3 regions of the Pseudomonas sp. GW456-12-1-14-TSB6 genome follow, and region 1 is predicted to be linked to each of the others. Evidence: predicted binding sites of a transcription regulator. Region 1 holds the regulator's gene; each other region holds the start of a gene.
What was found. Region 1 encodes FliA, which starts transcription of late flagellar genes. Its sites were predicted from a motif close to CTAAAGTTTNNNNNNNNNNNGCCGNTAA; they were not measured.
Positions count from the first base shown of each region.

Region 1 (4,160 bases):
CGCATCCTCAATGTGTCGGTGACCCACGTCGATCCGGGCCAGTCCCTGGTGCAGGCGCTGGATCCACTGCTGCGCAAACGCGTGGTGCTGATCGATACCGCCGGCCTGCAAGCCAGCGATCCGGCGCTGCGCATGCAGCTGGAAAGTCTGGCCGGTCGTGGCATTCGGTCGAAAAATTATCTGGTGCTGGCAACCACCAGCCAGAAACAGGTTCTAACCGCCGCGTATCACAGTTACAAGCGTTGCGGGCTCGCCGGCTGCATCCTGACTAAACTGGATGAGACGGCCAGCCTTGGCGAAGTGCTGAGCCTGGCGATCAGTCACGAACTGCCGGTCGCCTACCTGACCGATGGGCCGCGTATTCCGGATGATCTGCATCTGCCGCGCCGTCATCAACTGGTCAGCCGCGCCGTCAGTGTGCAAATGCAGGAAGAACCCAGCGAAGAAGCCATGGCTGACATGTTCGCTGATATCTACCACAGTCCGACCAAGCAGGTTGGCTGAGGTAATGAACCGTTTTTGTACCTACATCGATGGTCTGCCATGCATTGTTCCGGTTGTGAACGCGCAGCCAGTAATGTGGCCTCCGTCTATGCAAGACAAGGTAAAGAAATAACATGGGCAGCATGCATCCCGTACAGGTGATCGCGGTGACCGGCGGCAAAGGTGGCGTCGGCAAGACTAATGTGTCAGTGAACTTGTCCCTGGCGCTGGCAGAGCTTGGCCGTCGGGTCATGCTGCTGGACGCCGACCTGGGGCTGGCGAACGTCGACGTTCTGCTGGGCCTGACCCCCAAACGCACCCTGGCCGACGTGATCGAAGGCCGCTGCGAGCTGCGCGACGTGCTGTTGCAGGGCCCCGGCGGGATCCGCATCGTGCCGGCCGCTTCCGGCACCCAGAGCATGGTTCACCTGAGCCCGGCCCAGCATGCCGGCCTGATTCAGGCGTTCAGCGACATCGGCGACAACCTCGACGTACTGGTGATCGACACCGCTGCGGGTATTGGTGACTCGGTAGTCAGTTTCGTGCGCGCAGCCCAGGAAGTGTTGCTGGTGGTCTGCGACGAGCCGACCTCGATCACCGACGCCTACGCGCTGATCAAACTGCTGAACCGCGACTACGGCATGAACCGCTTCCGCGTCCTGGCCAACATGGCCCAGAGCCCGCAGGAAGGTCGCAATCTGTTCGCCAAGTTGACCAAGGTCACGGATCGCTTCCTGGACGTCGCCCTACAATACGTCGGCGCAGTGCCCTACGACGAAAGCGTGCGCAAGGCGGTGCAGAAGCAGCGTGCGGTCTATGAAGCCTTTCCGCGTTCCAAGTGCGCGCTGGCGTTCAAGGCGATCGCACAGAAGGTCGACACCTGGCCGCTGCCCGCCAACCCGCGCGGCCACCTCGAATTTTTCGTCGAGCGCCTCGTGCAGCAAACGGCAGGACCTGTGCTATGACCGCCAGCGGTATGAACCTTTACAAAAAGTCGGCGCGTGACGCGCAGTACGAGCTGATCGAGCGTTACGCGCCACTGGTCAAACGCATCGCCTACCACTTGCTGGCGCGATTGCCGGCCAGTGTGCAGGTCGAAGACCTGATCCAGGCCGGGATGATCGGCCTGCTCGAAGTCTCGACCAAATACGACGCCAGCAAGGGCGCCAGTTTTGAAACGTACGCGGGCATCCGGATCCGTGGTGCGATGCTCGATGAAGTCCGAAAAGGGGACTGGGCGCCACGCTCGGTTCACCGCAACACCCGTATGGTCAGCGACGCGATTCGCTCGATTGAAGCTAAAACCGGCCGTGACGCTAAAGATCACGAAGTTGCGGCCGAACTCCAATTGAGTCTCGACGATTACTACGGGATTTTGAACGACACCCTGGGCAGCCGGCTGTTCAGTTTCGACGACCTGTTGCAGGACGGCGAACACGAAGGGCTGCACGAGGATGGCGCCAGTGCTCATCTGGAGCCGTCGCGCGATCTGGAAGACGAACGTTTCCAGGCCGCGCTGGCGGACGCGATTGCCAATTTGCCGGAGCGTGAGCGACTGGTGTTGGCGCTGTACTACGACGAAGAGCTGAACCTCAAGGAGATCGGTGAAGTCCTTGGCGTCAGTGAATCGCGGGTCAGCCAGTTACACAGCCAGTGCGCGGCCCGCTTGCGGGGGCGTTTGGGGGAGTGGCGAGCGCGCTGAAGGCAGTGTGGGGACACTGCGAACGAGGCTGGTGCGGTGGTGAACGGCACCGGTCTCGATCTGTTGTGCTCCAGACAGTCATCGAGTGTTTTGCCGGATTGATTGAAATGGCGCGTCCAGGTGCTGGGCGCGTTTAAGACTGCTTGGAGGTCGAATTGAACAAAGACATGAAAATCCTCATCGTTGATGACTTCTCAACGATGCGGCGGATCATCAAGAACCTGTTGCGTGATCTGGGGTTCACCAACACCGTTGAAGCCGACGATGGCACCACTGCCATTCCGGTGCTCAACAGCGGCAGCATCGACTTTCTGGTGACCGACTGGAACATGCCCGGCATGACCGGTATCGACCTGCTGCGCCACGTGCGTGCCGATGAAAAGCTCAAGCACCTGCCGGTGCTGATGGTGACCGCTGAAGCCAAGCGCGAGCAGATCATCGAAGCGGCCCAGGCCGGCGTGAACGGCTATGTGGTCAAACCTTTCACGGCCCAGGCGTTGAAAGAAAAAATCGAGAAGATTTTCGAACGCATCGGCTGATGAACGCGCGGGGGAGCTATGGAGCATAACGAATCTTCACAGGGCGATTTTGAGTCGACCCTGAAAAAACACGCGGTCGAACTGGTCGAAAGCCTTGAAAAAGGCAAGTTCGGCGACGCGGTGCAACTGATCCATGAGCTCAATCAGACCCGTGACCGTGGCCTGTACCAGGAAGTGGGCAAGCTCACGCGTGAACTGCACAGTGCGATCGTCAATTTCCAGATCGATCCGCACATGCCGCAGGCTGAGGAAGTGTCGCAAATTACCGACGCTACCGAGCGCCTGGGCTACGTGGTCAAACTGACCGAAGCTGCCGCCAACCGCACCATGGATCTGGTGGAAAGCGCGACCCCTGTGGTCAATGGCCTGGCTGACGAAGCCCAGGCCTTGAGCGCCGATTGGGGCCGTTTCATGCGTCGTGAGGTCGGGGCTGAAGAGTTCCGCGAACTGGCGCGCCGGGTCGACGGTTTTCTGGCACGCAGCAGCGCGGACAACCGCGCGGTGTCGAGCAATCTGAATGACATTCTGCTCGCCCAGGATTACCAGGACCTCACCGGCCAGGTGATCAAGCGCGTGACCCAATTGGTCACCGAAGTCGAAAGCAACCTGCTCAAGCTCGTGCTCATGGCCAGCCAGGTGGACCGCTTTGCGGGCATCGAACATGACCGTGCGGCGATGCTTGCTGAAAAAGATCCACAAAAACATCTCTCGCAGGGTGAAGGTCCGCAGATTCATGCCGATAAACGAGAAGACGTTGTGTCCGGTCAGGACGATGTGGACGATTTGCTATCCAGCCTTGGATTTTGAGTTTTTTTGGGTTTTTAGACCTGTAGGAGCACCCCATTAATGAGCTTCGGCGCCGATGAAGAGATCCTTCAGGATTTCCTGGTTGAGGCCGGCGAGATTCTTGAGCAACTGTCCGAACAACTGGTCGAGCTGGAAAGCCGCCCGGATGACGCAGATCTGCTCAACGCAATTTTTCGCGGTTTCCACACTGTAAAAGGGGGCGCCGGCTTCCTTCAGCTCAACGAGCTGGTGGAGTGCTGTCACATCGCCGAAAACGTGTTCGACATCCTTCGCAAGGGTGAACGGCGCGTCGATGCAGAACTGATGGACGTGGTGCTCGAAGCGCTGGACGCGGTGAACAGCATGTTCAGCGAAGTCCGCGATCGCAGCCCGATCACCGCCGCCACCCCGGAACTGCTAGCCGCCCTGGCGCGTCTGGCCGAACCGCAATCGGCGGATGAAGCCCCGGCTTCGCCGGTTGCCGAGATGATCGAAGAACTGGTCGTCGAAGGTGATTCGGGTGACATCACCGATAACGAATTTGAACAGTTGCTGGACTCGCTGAACGCCGTCAAGGCCGAAGCCGAAGCCCCGGCGGCTGCCGCTGCACCTGCTTCCACCGAAGCGGCCAGCGATGAAATCACCGACGC
Region 1 covers NZ_JBWKZE010000038.1:4,731-8,890, forward strand. Annotated here, with positions in the region: gene flhF (flagellar biosynthesis GTPase FlhF) at 1-504, shown strand, start outside; gene fleN (flagellar synthesis regulator FleN) at 618-1,448, shown strand; gene fliA (RNA polymerase sigma factor FliA) at 1,445-2,185, shown strand; gene AC07Y2_RS25590 (chemotaxis response regulator CheY) at 2,353-2,724, shown strand; gene AC07Y2_RS25595 (protein phosphatase CheZ) at 2,743-3,531, shown strand; gene AC07Y2_RS25600 (chemotaxis protein CheA) at 3,571-4,160, shown strand, end outside.

Region 2 (4,160 bases), on a different contig from region 1:
CCCGGGCTGCATTCCCACGCGGAGCGTGGGAACGATCAACCTCTCGATGTGAGAATGATCAAAAGGGGGCTTCTATCTCAGAGGCTAAACCGCCCAACCATATTGTTCAGATCCAGCGCCAGGCGCGACAGCTCGTTACTCGCCGCACTGGTCTGATTCGCTCCGGTCGCCGATTGCACCGACAGATCGCGGATGTTCACCAGATTGCGATCCACTTCCCGCGCCACTTGCGCCTGCTCTTCAGCGGCGCTGGCGATCACCAGGTTGCGCTCGTTGATTTCGACGATGGCCGTGTTGATGGTGTCCAGCGACAGACCGGCGCCACGGGCGATGTTCAGGGTCGACTCTGCACGCTCGGTGCTGTTGCGCATCGAATCCACGGCGTGTTCGGTGCCGCTCTGGATGCTGCCGATCATGCGCTCGATTTCGCTGGTCGATTGCTGAGTGCGGTGCGCCAGTGCACGGACTTCGTCAGCCACCACGGCAAAACCACGACCGGCTTCACCGGCACGGGCGGCTTCGATGGCGGCGTTGAGCGCGAGCAGGTTGGTCTGGTCAGCCAGGCCACGGATCACGTCCAGCACCTTGCCGATGTCGCGGGATTCGTTGGCCAGATCGCCGATCAGGGTCGCAGTGCTCTGCACGTCGGCGCTCATGCGTTCGATGGCGCTGACGGTTTCCTGCACCAGGTCGCGGCCGTCTCCGGCGGAGGTGGTGGCGTTCTTCGAGGCTTCCGAGGTGCTGACCGCGTTGCGCGCGACTTCTTCCACGGCGCTGGTCATCTCGTTGACCGCGGTGGCAGCCTGTTCGATTTCGTTGTTCTGCTGGGTCAGCCCACGGGCGCTTTCGTCGGTGACGCTGTTCAGCTCTTCGGCGGCGGAGGCCAGTTGGGTGGCCGAGCCGGAAATCCGCTGTAGGGTGTCGCGCAGCTTCGACTGCATCTTGGCCATGGCCGCCAGCAGGCGTCCGGCTTCGTCGGTACCATCCACGTGGATCGGCTGGGTCAGGTTGCCCTCGGCGATGGTTTCCGCTGCATCCAGTGCCTTGGCGATTGGCTTGGTGATGCTGCTGGTCAGCAACCAGGCGAACAGCAAGGTCAGGCCGGTGGCGATCACCAGCAGGGTCACCACCAGATTGAACGACATCGAATACTGATCAGTGGCGCCCTGATTGGTCTCGGCGATCTGTTGGGTGTTGATCTCCAGCAAACGTGCGAGGGCGGTATTCACCGCTTCGGAGTTGGCGAGCAAATCGGTGTTGAGCATCTGCCGCAATTCGTCGACCTGATTGTTGCGCGACAGAGTCTTCATCCGGTCTTCGAGTTGACGGTACTGCGCCAGCAACTGCACGTACTGATCGTAAGCGGCGCGTTCTTGCGGGCCATCGATCAGCGGCTCGTAGGCGCGTTGCGCGTCGGCGATCTGCCGGTTGCGCAAATCGAACAGTTCGATGGTTTTTTGCTGGACGTCTGGCTCTCGGTTGATCAGCAACCGATACGACAGCACGCGCAGGCGCAGGGTCAACTGGGTGAATTCGTCGAGGGCCTTGATCGAAGGCACGCTGGCGGTGGCGATGTCTTCGCCTGCTGCGCGGATCTTGCTCATCTGATTCAGGGCGAACACGCCGAGAATCAGCATCAGGCCGCCGATCAGGGCGAAACCGGTGAACGCCCGGGGGGCGATGTTCATATTGCGAAGGGACATGGAGGCGGATACCAGGGAAGGGCCGCATCCGTGCGGGCTGAGACTGCTGTTGGGTGACTTATCGGTCATACGACTAAAGTCTTGAGGCGGTGTGCGTATTTGTCGCACGGGGCGTCGGGCGACGAAGTGCAGGAACCAGATCGGCAGATCACAGTCTCTAACACTCGCAAGAACGGTCGGCCGCCAGGAAAATCAAGGCCTTGCGCCGGTTTAACCCTGGCGTCAACGATGACTTTTCTTTATCGTACGCGCCCTTTGAAAAAGCCCTGGAAGATCAAAATGTTGGAAGCATCCCTCAGCCAATTGGAACAGCTCGTCAGCGACCTGGTGCAACAGAACCAGACCCTGTCGGAAACCAACCAGACCCTGTCCACGGAACTGGCCCAGGCCAAGGATGAAAACGAAAGCCTGCAACTGAGCCTGATGGAACAGGAAGAAAAGCACGGCGCCACCGCCGCGCGCATCCAGGCCCTGGTTGATCGCGTCAACGCAGGTCCTGTCAGCGCATGAACCACGGCACAGCAGGGGTAAAAGTCATCTCCATCATGGGGGAGGACTATTCGATCAAGGCACCGGCCGGGGAAGAACAGACCCTGCTGGACGCTGCGTTGATGCTCAAGGCCGCACTGGCCGACACCAAGAAGAAATACCCGACCCTGATCGGCGACCGCCTGCTGGTGCTGGCGGCGATGAATCTGTGCTCGCAGCAGATTGAAATGAAGAAGCAGCACCAGCAGGAACTCGAGCGTTACCAAGAGCAAGTCAGCGCCACGGTCGAGACCATCGCCAAGACCATCAATCAGGGTTGATGGGTTGCGCACAACCAAAGAATAAGATTGTCGATTGCGCTGTATACAATAGGCACGGCTGTTGCAGTGTTTCAGCCTCTTATTCTTTGGGGGTGCTCCATGCAGTTCTGGCGTCGCAGTATTCAATGGCAACTGATCCTCGGTATGGGCACCGCCCTGCTGGTCAGCATTCTGATCGTGGTTGGCATTTATACCCTGGTGGTCAACCGCCTCGCCCAGAGCTATCTGGTCGAACAGGCGCTGCCGTCGAGCATCGAAGCGACGCGCAACGACATCGAACGAATCCTCGTTCAACCCCTCACCGCTGCTAAAGACATCGCCAGTAACACCATGGTCCGCGACTGGCTGGCCAACGGTGAAGACTCCGGCAAAACGGCAGGCTTTGCGCAGTATCTGGAAGGCATCCGCGCCGAACACAAGGCGTTCACTGCGCTGATCATCGGTACTGAATCCAATCACTACATCACCGAAAAAGGCCTGGATCGCACCCTGAGTCGCGACAAACCGGCCGATGCGTGGTTTTACTCTTTCCTCGACAGCAATCAGCCGCGAACCCTGAACATCGACAACGACGGGGCCACCGGAGAGCTGGCGCTGTTCATCGATTTGAAGGTGGAGCAGGCCGGCAAAGTGGTCGGCGTCGCGGGGCTCGGGCTGAGCATGAAAGAGCTGTCGGAGCTGATCCACAACTTCAGCTTCGGTGAGCGCGGCAAGGTCTATCTCGTGCGTTCCGACGGCTTGATCCAGGTCCATCCCGAGGCGCAGTTCAGCGGCAAGCGCACCTTGAGCGAGCAGATCGGCACCTCGGCAGCACAAGCGGTCATGGGCCATAAAGCGGCTAGCAACAGCAGTTTCCAGCGCGACGGCGAAGATTTCCTCGCCTTCAGCCTGCCCCTGCGCGACCTCGGCTGGACCCTGGTGGCCGAAGTGCCGCAGTCGCAGATCTACGCCGAAGCCCGCCGGGCGATGTGGATGAGCAGCGGCATCGGCCTGGTGGTGGCGCTGGTTTGCCTGGCGCTGGTGATCTGGCTGGCTCAGGGATTGGTGCGACCGATTCGTCAGGTAACAGCGGCGCTGGTAGCAATCGGTAGCGGTGGTGGAGATTTGACCCATCGGTTAGATTCCAGCCGCGCCGATGAACTGGGCGACCTTGCGCGGGGCTTCAACCGTTTCCTCGACAGCCAGCGCGGGATGATCGGCGAAGTGCTGACCACCAGTGAACGCCTGCGTGTCGCGGTCGGCCAGGTGGCCAGGGTTGTGGATAACACCGCCGAACGCTCCGGTCGCCAGCAGGAAATGACCGACATGGTCGCCACTGCCGTCCACGAAATGGGCCTGACCGTGCAGGAGATCGCCCAGAACGCCGGCAACGCCGCGCTCGCCTCGCAAACCGCCCGCGATGAAGCGCTGCAGGCGCGGGAAGTGGTCGGCGGTTCGATTCGCCATATCGAAAGCATGTCCGATGAAATTGGCGTCGCGGCCGGCGCGGTGGGTGAGTTGGCGCATCAGGTGGCGTCGATCGATCAGGTGCTGGCGGTGATTCGCGGGGTGTCCGAGCAGACCAATCTGCTGGCGCTGAACGCGGCGATTGAAGCGGCGCGGGCCGGGGACATGGGGCGTGGTTTTGCAGTGGTGGCCGACGAGGTGC
Region 2 covers NZ_JBWKZE010000031.1:14,802-18,961, reverse strand. Annotated here, with positions in the region: gene AC07Y2_RS23655 (methyl-accepting chemotaxis protein) at 78-1,703, opposite strand; gene AC07Y2_RS23650 (hypothetical protein) at 1,983-2,213, shown strand; gene AC07Y2_RS23645 (cell division protein ZapA) at 2,210-2,512, shown strand; partial or broken gene AC07Y2_RS23640 (cache domain-containing protein) at 2,612-3,682, shown strand; gene AC07Y2_RS23635 (methyl-accepting chemotaxis protein) at 3,704-4,160, shown strand, end outside.
Region 2: AC07Y2_RS23655 (methyl-accepting chemotaxis protein) is a predicted target of FliA. The motif match lies at 1,762-1,789, and genes of this name have one in related genera.

Region 3 (4,160 bases), on a different contig from region 1:
CGGCAATTGCTGATTCATGCCCAGGCGCTCGGATGCCACGGCGTGACGATCAAGCAGATGACCCATCATCCCTACACGCAACGGATGGCCGCCCGTCTGGGGTTTCACAACACCGGGCTGCTACCCGATCATGCCCCTTCGCCCTTTGGCGAACCGGTGCCGGAGTCGTTGGTGCTCGGCTATCTCCAGATCGACGGATACCAGCGACCGTTGCCAAGCCTCGCATGGCCGGATGGCTGTCGCGAGTTCATGCAGCAGATGGTCGACAAGTTCGGGACACGGGACAACCCATCACCCTGGGTCGGCGACCCCATACAACTGGATCAGCGCTGGGGGCGCTATGACGGCTTATTGGAATCGCTTGACGACGGATTGCTCAAGCAACTGCAGCAGTTGCCGGACCATTGGCTGATTTCGATCAGGCTCAGACTCGCGCAGGGTTTCGACAGTGCCTGGCGCCAGTTGTCGACCATGGACTTCACCTTCACCGGGCTGGCGCCCGATGAAAAAGGCTCGGGATGGCTGGCACTGTTTCATCGCGGGTTCCAGCCAGGAACGCTGACCTTGCACTGTCCGCGGATGCAACGTCTGCAGGCAGACATGCGGCGTCGGGAACTCAATGTGCCATGAACGACGAGGCCCGCTCCGTTAACCGGGCGGGCCTGCGTGATCACGCCTTGGCGCTGACACCCTTGTCGGTAGGAGGCTTGCGCTCCCCACCCTGACCATAAGTCTGCAGGTTCTGCAGCACATAAATGGCTTTCTTGTACTCGGGGATCAACGTATTGGCGTACTTGTTGCCCTTGAGATTGTTGTTCTGGATGGTATCCAGTTGCGTTGCGAAGTACTCCAGCGCATTGAACTTGGCGTCCGGATCCTTCTGAATGCCGAAGCGATCAAACTTGTCGCCGGCGTTGAGCAGAGTAATGGACGTGACTTCGGAAATCAGGCCACGGCTGCGCAGCATTGCACTGAGGCTGCCCAATTGTTTGGCCGAAACATTGGTGGGATCGAAACCCTTGATGTTCTTGTGCAGCCCCTGCTTGTCCATCTCGGCGATGCTGATTGCGTTGGGATCGTTGCCGACCATAGCCAGCATCTGCTTGACCTTCACGCTTTGGGAAACCGGTTTGCTCGAGCTTCCTGTGTCTCGAACCAGCAAACCCGCCTTGGGTTGCCAGGCACCGGTATAGCCGATAGTCATGAGCAGGCTCCTTGCGAGGAAAACATGAAAAATTCCTTGTTGGACGACTTTTGAGTTGCCCGGAGTATCGGCCGGCAAACTAATGGCACCAACTCCTTTCTGCACTTTTTTACAATTTTCGTACATTCACGATACAAACCGACAACAGCCCCGGAAATACGGGACCAGAGCGTTCATGACAATGTGATGAAAGTGGGTTTATCGCTCTAATGTTCGGGACAGTCAGTTCTCGTGTATCAGGCCGGATACGTTCCATCGGTCGGGATTGCATCTTTTAGGACGCAAGTACCTAAAGCTTCCCGACGTCGCGACGATACGTTAGGAAACCCGCGCTGTTTTTCCCCTCCCCACAATAAGAATCCCTGCTCAAGGACCGGTTTCCATGCCCGCATTCCGCACCATTCAGGCTCGCTACACGCTGTTTCTGGTTCTGTTCATTCTGTTGTTGTCGGTGCTGACCGTGGTTGGCATCAGCCAGCTGGTCGCGCCCAAGCTGCGCCATACCGAAGAACAGGTGGTGCTCAATCGCATTGCTGAAGTGGCCGAGCAGATCCAGGGCGAACTGAACAAGGTCCAGGCGCAACAGCGCAGCATCACCCAGACCATCCCGCTGCTCGACAGCGCAGCCATCGACACCGTGTTGCCGGGGCTGGTGGATCAATACGGCGAGCTCAAAGTATTCGGCGGCGGCATCTGGCCGTTGCCCGGCCAGCGTGAGGCCGGACGCAACAAGTTCAGTACGTTCTGGCACCGTGATGCCTCCGGCAAACTGGCGGTAAACACCTTCTGGAACAGCGACGCGGCGCCCAACTATTACGACCAGAGCTGGTACAAGGGCGGCATGCAGACCCCGCGCGGCCAATGCGCGTGGGCTGCTGCCTATAAAGATGACGCCAGCGCCGAACCGCGCACCAACTGCGCCATGGCCATCCAGAAAAACGGCAGCGCCTGGGGCGTCTCGACCATCGACGTGACATTGGGCTTCTTCAACGATCTGGTGGCGCGCAAGGAAAAAGACCTCAACGCCGAAATGCTGATCGTCGAGGCCGACGGCAAGATCATCAGCAACAGCTCGCGCATCAGTGGCCCGATCGTGCTGAAGAACATCAGCGAACTGGCCGGTGGCTCGACCTTCGCCAGCCAGGTCAAGGCCGGGCTGCAAAACCGCGAGCAAGCGCAGCGCGTCGAATTCGACAACAACGGTGAAGCCAGCACGTTCTTCATGCGTCCGATCGAAGGCACCCCATGGTTTCTCGCCACCGCGCTGCCGACCAAAATGCTCACCGCCCAGCGTGATGACGTGCTCAGCAGCCTGAGCCTGTTGCAGATACCGTTGGTGATCCTGCTGGTGCTGCTGCAGGTCTACGCGATTCGCCAACTGGTTTCGCGCATGAAAGCGCTGAAAGCCAACATCGATTCGCTGTCCAGCGGCGATGCCGACCTGACCCGGCGCATCACCATCCGCGCTGAAGATGAACTCGGTGCCATCGGGCACTCGGTCAATACCTTCATCGCCTACCTGCAGAACATGATCGGCGAAGTCACCCAGGCCACCGGCGCCATGGCCTCGAGCCTCGACAACCTGCAACGCACCTCGGCGCACACCAGCCAGATTCTGCTGCGCCACGCTTCGGAAACCGATCAGACGGTTACCGCGATCAACGAAATGAGTTCGACCGCCGAAAGCGTCGCGCAAAATGCTGCCGAAACCGCCGCGTTCACCCAACGCGCCAATGAAAACGCCGATCGCTCGCGCGTGGTGGTTGGCGAAGCGTCAAGCAGCGTGGTGGCGTTGATCGACGAAGTGGCCAGCGCCACCCACAAGGTCGAAAGCATGCAGCAGGACGCCCAGCGCATCACTGAAATCCTCGGCGTGATCGGCGCCATTGCCGGCCAGACCAACCTGCTGGCGCTCAACGCTGCGATTGAAGCGGCCCGCGCCGGTGAACAGGGTCGCGGTTTTGCCGTGGTAGCGGACGAAGTACGAGCCCTCGCCGCCCGCACCCAGGCCAGCACCTCCGAAATCAACGAAATGTTGACCCGTCTGACCCAGGGCGTGAGCTCGTCGGTCAGCGCCATGGAAAACACCCAGGCCAGCTGCCAGTCGGCCGCCGATGCCACGGCGCGAGTCAACAGTGGCCTCGACGAGATGGCCGGCTCCGTCAGCCACATCAACAGCCTCAGCACCCAGATCGCCACCGCCGCCGAACAGCAAAGCGCGGTCACCGAAGAGATCAACCGCAGCATGGTGCAGATCCGCCACATGGTTGATGAGCTGGTGGAAAGCGGTCAGGCCAGCGAACTCAACACCCGCCAGTTGCTGGAAGCCAACAGCCGGGTCAGTGCGATCATGGGGCGCTTCAAGGTTCGCTGACCGTTTTGTCATCTTGCGCTCAGTGGCCTGTCAGCTTTGATCTACGATCATGTTGGCAGGCCTGCCTTGTATCACTTGGAAACACTCCGTTGATGCCTGGCAGGAAAAACCGGTCAAAATGCCTTCCTTTTTTGACCGTTCCTCCTCTGAGCCGAGAGCCCTCCATGCGAAACCATCTGCGTCTGGCCGCCCTGAGCGCCCTGTTCATCTCCTCCCTGGCGCAAGCCGCCGACCTTATCCCGATCGAAGTCCACCGCGACGCCAACTGTGGCTGCTGCAAAAAGTGGATCAGCCATCTGGAAGCCAATGGCTTCAAGGTCGAAGACCACGTCGAAAGCGACATGAGCAGCTTCAAGCAGCAACACGGCGTACCGCCACGTCTGGCGTCCTGTCACACCGCCATCATCAACGGCAAATTCGTCGAGGGTCATGTACCGGCGGAACAGGTGCTGGCCCTGAGCAAGCGTGACGACCTGCTGGGCGTTGCCGCACCGGGCATGCCGATGGGCTCGCCGGGCATGGAAATGGACGGCATGAGCGATGCCTATCAAGTGATCGGCCTGAAGAAAGACGGCGCCGATG
Region 3 covers NZ_JBWKZE010000011.1:182,833-186,992, forward strand. Annotated here, with positions in the region: gene AC07Y2_RS13090 (GNAT family N-acetyltransferase) at 1-630, shown strand, start outside; gene AC07Y2_RS13095 (hypothetical protein) at 671-1,204, opposite strand; gene AC07Y2_RS13100 (methyl-accepting chemotaxis protein) at 1,587-3,578, shown strand; gene AC07Y2_RS13105 (DUF411 domain-containing protein) at 3,743-4,160, shown strand, end outside.
Region 3: AC07Y2_RS13100 (methyl-accepting chemotaxis protein) is a predicted target of FliA. The motif match lies at 1,494-1,521, and genes of this name have one in related genera.